3 regions of the Mesorhizobium sp. WSM1386 genome follow, and region 1 is predicted to be linked to each of the others. Evidence: predicted binding sites of a transcription regulator. Region 1 holds the regulator's gene; each other region holds the start of a gene.
The links. Region 1 encodes PhoB, which activates phosphate uptake and scavenging genes when phosphate is short. Its sites were predicted from a motif close to TGTCATNNANCTGTCAT; they were not measured.
Positions count from the first base shown of each region.

Region 2: the regulator PhoB is predicted to act here: its motif matches at 1,100-1,116, upstream of AC0NIH_RS25725 (LTA synthase family protein).
Region 3: the regulator PhoB is predicted to act here: its motif matches at 975-991, upstream of AC0NIH_RS14015 (alpha-D-ribose 1-methylphosphonate 5-triphosphate diphosphatase).

Region 1 is NZ_CM148373.1:1,411,478-1,413,744, reverse strand. It holds gene AC0NIH_RS06925 (ROK family protein) at 1-673, shown strand, start outside; gene phoB (phosphate regulon transcriptional regulator PhoB) at 992-1,681, opposite strand; gene phoU (phosphate signaling complex protein PhoU) at 1,698-2,267, opposite strand, start outside.
Region 2 is NZ_CM148373.1:5,220,089-5,222,355, forward strand. It holds gene fabD (ACP S-malonyltransferase) at 1-878, opposite strand, end outside; gene AC0NIH_RS25725 (LTA synthase family protein) at 1,131-2,267, shown strand, end outside.
Region 3 is NZ_CM148373.1:2,873,167-2,875,433, reverse strand. It holds gene AC0NIH_RS14020 (GMC family oxidoreductase) at 1-805, shown strand, start outside; gene AC0NIH_RS14015 (alpha-D-ribose 1-methylphosphonate 5-triphosphate diphosphatase) at 1,184-2,267, shown strand, end outside.

The DNA.
Region 1 (2,267 bases):
CATGGAAAACGACTGCAACATGATGGCGGTGGCGCTGCGCTGGCGCGATCCCGAGCGCTACCGCGACGACTTCATCGCCATCCTGTTGTCGCATGGCATCGGCATGGGCCTGGTGCTGAAGGGCGAACTGTTCACCGGCACCCACTCCTCGGGCGGCGAGTTCGGCCACATGATCCACCGGCCGGGCGGCGCGCTCTGCCGCTGCGGACGGCGCGGCTGCGTCGAGGCCTATGCCGGCAACTATGCTATCTGGCGCAATGCGAGGCAGCTTGGCGAGGACACCGAACCGGTCGACGTCAGCGACGCCGACATGCGGACGCTGGCGGCCTCGGCGCGCGACAAGGACGGCCCGGAGCGCCAGGCCTATCGCAAGGCCGGCGAGGCGCTCGGCTATGGCCTGGGCAGCCTGTTCGCGCTAATCGATCCCGCCCCCGTCGCCATGGTCGGCGTCAGCGCCGCCGCCTTCGACCTGATCGAGCCGGCCTTGCGCGAGGCGATTGCCCGGACCGCCGGTGGCCAGCACTCGGAATCGATCTCCTTCGACACCGAGCCGAACGAACTGCCGCTGATCCGCGAAGGCTGCGCCATGCGCGCTCTGACCTTCGTCGACCAGGAAATTTTCGCGCCAGGCGCGCAGGCGAGAGGGGGCGCCGCTGGGAAGAACGTGGCGTGAAATCGAAGCCATCGTAACACCCGTGGGTTGGACAAAGCCTCACGACTTCGTCATCCCTGGGCGGAGCAGGAGCGAAGCTCCGTCGCGGAGACCCTGGGATCCATGCCGCGACCTTGGCCACGGAGTGCAGCGGAGCAGAATTCCGCACCGAGGCAACGCTTCGAAGTCGCGGCATGGATCCTCGGGTCTACGCCGCGTCGCTTCGCTCCTTGCTCCGCCCGTGGAGGACGAAGCAATGGACGTTTTCGCGAATCGCCAAGGTAAAGCGATCCGGCTTAAGCACGAAATCCGACTGTCTAACCTTCCGCGCCGAAGAACCTAATCTTCCCGGATCGCGTAGCCCGCCCCACGAATCGTGCGGATCACATCCGGCATGCGGCCATTGTTGACCGCCTTGCGCAGCCGCCCGACATGCACGTCGACGGTGCGCTCGTCGATGTAGATCGTCTCGCCCCAGACATTGTCGAGCAACTGGCTGCGCGAGAACACGCGGCCGGGATGGCGCATCATGAATTCGAGCAGGCGGAACTCGGTCGGTCCGAGCCGGATCTCGCTCTTTTTGCGGTAGACGCGGTGCGATTCGCGGTCGAGCACGATATCGCCGACCTTGAGCACGCTGGACAGCACTTCAGGTTTGGCGCGGCGCAGCAGCGCCTTGACGCGTGCCATGAATTCCGGCGTCGAGAACGGCTTGACCAGATAGTCGTCGGCGCCGGTCGACAGGCCGCGCACGCGGTCGCTCTCCTCGCCCCGCGCGGTCAGCATGATGATCGGCAGCCGCTCGGTCTCGGGCCGCATCCGCAGGCGCCGGCAGAGTTCGATGCCGGACACCGCCGGCACCATCCAGTCGAGCACCAGAAGGTCGGGCACGTTCTCCTGCAGGCGGATCTCCGCCTCGTCGCCGCGCGTCACCACCTCGACCTGGTAGCCTTCCGATTCCAGATTGTAGCGGAGCAGCACCCCTAGCGGCTCCTCATCCTCCACCACCATGATGCGTGGCGCGATCATCGGCTGGTCACCCCTGCTATGCCGCCGGCGCCGACATCGCGGTTTCGTCCTGCTTCGGGCGATTGGCGGGCAGCTGCGTGCCGGTCAGCACATAATACGCATTCTCGGCGATATTGGTCACGTGGTCGCCGATGCGTTCGAGGTTCTTGGCACAGAACAGAAGATGCGTGCAGGCGGTGATGTTGCGCGGATCTTCCATCATGTAGGTCAGCAGTTCTCGGAACACCGAAGTGTATTTGACGTCGATACGCTCGTCGTCGGCGCGCAGCTTGGCCAGTGCGGCGGCATCGCGCGCCGCATATTCCTCGATGACACCTTGAACCTGGATCAGCACCAGCTGCGCCATCGCGTCGATGGAGTGCGACAGGTCGCGCGGCGTGGCGGAGAGCCCGACCGTGCCGACGCGCTTGGCGATGTTCTTGGCAAGGTCGCCGATGCGTTCGAGATCGCCGGCCATGCGGATCGAGCCGACGACGTGGCGCAGATCGTCGGCCATCGGCTGGCGCTTGGCGATCAGCGTGATGGCGCGGTCGTCCAGCTCGCGCTGGCGCGCGTCCATGATCGCGTCATCGGAGACGACGCGTTG
Region 2 (2,267 bases), 2.9 Mb from region 1:
TCGCGGTTGATGCGCCGCGCCAGCCCCGACAGCACCTTGCCGGCGCCGATCTCGTAGAGCGCGGTGACGCCGTTGGCGCCGAACCATTCGACGGTCTCGCGCCAGCGCACGCGGGCGACCACCTGCTCGACCAGGCGCCGCGAAATCTCGTCCGGGTCGCTCGTCGGGGTGACTGAGACGTTCGAGACGATCGGAACCACCGGTGCGGCCTTGGCCACTTTGGCGAGCGCGTCGCGCATGATCTCCGCGGCCGGCGTCATCAACGCCGAATGAAAAGGTGCCGAGACCTGCAGCATCAGCGCCCGCTTGGCGCCCTTTTCGGTGCAAAGCCTGGCGGCCAGCTCGACCGCGGCCTTGGCGCCGGAGATGACCAATTGGCCGCCGCCATTGTCGTTGGCGACCTGGCAGACAGACCCTTTGGCCGCTTCAGCGCAGGCAGCTTCGACATCCGCCTGCTCCAGTCCGATGATCGCCGCCATGGCGCCCTTCCCGGGAGGTACCGCCGCCTGCATGGCGTTGCCGCGAATGCGCAGCAGCCGCGCGGCATCGCCAACGGAAACGAAGCCCGCGGCGGCCAGCGCCGAATATTCGCCCAGCGAATGGCCGGCGACATAGGCGACCTTGTCCTTCAGCGAGAACCCACGCGATTCCAGCGCCCTGATGGCCGCCAGCGATACCGCCATCAGCGCCGGCTGTGCGTTGGCCGTCAACGTCAAGGCCTCTTCGGGACCTTCCCAGATCAGCTTCGACAGGTTTTCGCCGAGCGCGTCGTCGACTTCCTGGAAGACCCTGCGCGCCTCGGGAAAGCTATCGGCGAGATCCTTGCCCATGCCAACAGCCTGGCTGCCTTGTCCCGGAAAGGTGAATGCGACGGCCATGCGAGGCTCCCAAGGGCTGGTTTTGCTTGCCTGATAGGCGGGTTTTTCTTGCCTGTGACGCAAGGCAGGCCGCCAAGTCAAGTCCAGTTCGCCCCTGCCGGGCGGCTTCGTCAACCGCCGAGTGCCTGTTCCCAAAGGCTTTTTGGCGATCACTCCTGATGAAAACCGCTCACGAATCGTTTGCTGGCTCTTCTTATTTCCGCCACAGGCGCTAGCTTTGCGTGACAATTATATGACAATCGAGTGACGTGTTTGTCGCTGGGTGGGGAAGTTGAAGTGACAAAGAGTTCGAAACGTAGCGGTAAAGCCGTGCCGCAATTCCTGGAAGACGATCCGTCCACCGGCTACCTGCCGGGCCGGAGATGGCCGGTTGTCCGTTACGGGCTGATCAGCCTGGCGATCGCGGCCATCCTGGTGTTCGCCATCGAACTGATCGTGCGCGGTGATTTCGCCGGCACCGTCTCTTTCTTCCTGCAGCCGCTCAAGCCGGGCTGGACCACGATCGTCGTGTTCGCGCTGATCCTGATCGGCCTCGACGCCGTGCTCGGCCGTAGCCACCAGAGCCTGATGATCGTGGCTCCGCTGACCCTGTCTTTAGCCTTTGTCGGCCATCAGAAGTCGCATTATCTCGGCGATCCGCTCTATCCGACGGATTTCCTCTACGCCCGCCAGATCGTCGCCCTGCTGCCATTGCTGGTGCGCGACCGGCCAATGACCGCGCTCGCCATGGTCGTCGGCATCGTCGCCGGCCTGTCGCTGCTCGTCTATGGCTGGCGGCTGTGGCGCCGCAAGGTCCTCGCACTCAGCCGAAAGGGCCGCCTCGCCCGGCTGACGCTGGCGGTTCCGCTGCTCGCCTTCTTTGTCTCAATCATGGACTACGCCACCTTCTCGTGGACCAGGGACCGGCTGCAGATCATTCCGATCATGTGGGACCAGAAGGAAAACTACGCCTCCAACGGCTTTGCGCTCGCCTTCGCGCTCAACGTGCCGATGGCGCATGTCTCGGCGCCGGCCGGCTATTCCGACAAGGCGATCGCAGCGATCGAGAGGCCAGCGGTGACAGCCTCCGTGCCCGCCGAGAAACCGGACATCATCGTCGTCATGAGCGAATCGTTCTGGGATCCGACCAAACTGCCCGGGGTAACCATCACGCCGGACCCCATTCCCAATGTGCGGGCGTTGCGCTCGGGCTATATGTTCTCGCCCGAATTCGGCGGCATGACCGCCAATATCGAGTTCGAAGCGCTGACCGGCTTCTCGAACGCCTTCCTGCCGGCCGGCAGCATCCCCTACCAGCAATATGTGCGCACCCCGACGCCGTCGATGGCAACCTTCCTGAAGAGCGAGGGTTATCAGGCGCGTGCCATACATCCAGGCACCAACTGGTTC
Region 3 (2,267 bases), 1.5 Mb from region 1:
GATGCTGTCGGGACTGGGGCCAGCCGAGCATCTGGCCGGGCTGGGCATTCCCGTCATCCGCAACATGCCTTCGGTCGGCCGCGACCTGCAGGATCATGTCGCGGCCCCCGCCTATGCATTGACACGCCAACCGATCTCGCTGCTCGGGCAGGACCGCGGCCTGAAGGCGCTGCGCCACGGCATCCAGTACCTGATGTTTCGCAGCGGCCTGCTGACCTCCAACGTGGTCGAGAGCGGCGGCTTCTTCGACACCGATGGCGACGGCCGGCCCGATGTCCAGTTCCACGTCCTGCCGGTGATGATCGAAAGCGCCGAGCACGGTTCGATCGAGCGCCACGGCATGGAGCTCAACCCTTGTGTTCTCCGGCCAAAGTCGCGCGGCACGGTCGGCCTGCGCTCACGTGACGCCGCCGACCCGATCCGCTTCACCACCGGCTTCCTGTCCGATCCCCATGATCTCGCTCTGCTGCTCGTCGGCATGAAGATTGCCCGCAATATCCTGCGCCAGCCTGCCCTGCAGGCCGTGATCGCCGAGGAACTGTCGCCGGGTAACGATGCGGATCTTTCCGACCAGACGATTACAGACCACATCCTCGAACACGCCAAGACCGTCTATCACCCCTGCGGTACCTGCCGGATGGGCACCGACGACGGCGCGGTGGTCGATCCGCAATTGCGCGTGCGCGGCGTACCGCGCCTGCGCATCTGCGACGCCTCGATCATGCCGCGCCTGATCAGCGGCAACACCAACGCGCCCGTGATCATGATCGCCGACCGCTGCGCCGATTTCATCCTGGGCGCGTAAGCAGCCGTTCACCTTGGCTTTGGCCGCATGCAGCAGCACGCTCGAAAGCTGCACGCGCTCGCTGATCCGTTGATGGCCGCCAGCCTGCTGTCCGCGGTGCCGGTCTTGGTGCTATTCCTGACCGCGCAGGTTAAAAGTAGGCTCCGGGCGCGCGCATCACCTATTCCGCCTTCATGTAAATGTCATAAAAATCAAATGGAAACCGGCATTCGGGTGAACTAGAAAACATAGGGTTGTCCTGGAGAGATCGATCGAAGCGGCGGCAACCGTCGCCATGATCGGCGTCTTCCATCACCCGAAAATGTCGCCGACCTTGTCATCAGCGAAATCCACCTTGAAACCACTTCCCACCCTGAAACCACTTGCAAGAGACATGACATGTGGCTGAGTGACTTCGAAATTGTCCTGCGTGACCGTGTCGTTGCCAATGGCGCTGTCAGGATCGAAAACGGCCGGATTGCCGAAATCCGTGACCAACCTGTCGAGAATGCCGACATCGAGGGCGGCGGCCGCCTGCTCCTGCCGGGCTTCATCGACATGCATGGCGACATGGTAGAGAAGGAAGTCGAGCCGCGCACCGGCGTCCATGTGCCGATGCAAATCGGCATTGCCGAACTCGACAAGAAGCTCGCCTCCTGCGGCGTGACGACGGCCTATGCCGCGCTCTCCTTCATCGGCGCCAGCGTCACCAGCGGCGTGCTGCGCTCGGAAGATCATACATCCGATATCATCGAGACCATTGCCGGGATGAAGGACGATCTGCTTGTCGACCACCGCATCCATGCCCGGTTCGAGGTCACCTTCACGCCCGCGATCGCCAAGCTGCAAAGGTTGATGGATGCAGGCAAGCTGCACCTCATCTCCTTGATGGACCACACGCCCGGCCAGGGACAATACCGCGACGTCGAACTCTACATCGCCCGCATCGCCAAGGAGCGTGGCATGTCCGTTGCCATGGCCTCCGAGATCGTCGGACAGCGGATGGCCGGCCGCGAGGGCCAGGGCGATGTACTCAACGCGCTGCAGGATCTGTCGGCCCGCGCCCGCGCCTGCGGCATCGTGCTTGCCTCGCATGACGACGACACCCTGGAAAAAGTGGAACTGGTCCATGGCCTGGGCGCCGTGCTCAGCGAATTCCCGGTGACGCTCGAAGCGGCGCAGGAAGCCCGCCGGCTCGGCATGCACACCGCAATGGGCGCGCCCAACGCACTGCGCGGAGTTTCCTATTCCGGCAATCTTTCCGCCCGGCGGGCCTATGAGGCGGGATTGCTCGACATGCTGGCCAGCGACTACCATCCGGCCTCGATCCTGCCGGCCGTGCTTGGCCTGGCACAGGTGCGCGACGGCGGCCTGGCAGCGGCGGCCGCGCTGACAAGCGCCAACCCGGCCGCGGCGCTCGGGCTCACCGATCGCGGCGCCATCGAGCCGGGGCTTCTGGCCGACCTGGTGGTTGCCGACCGCC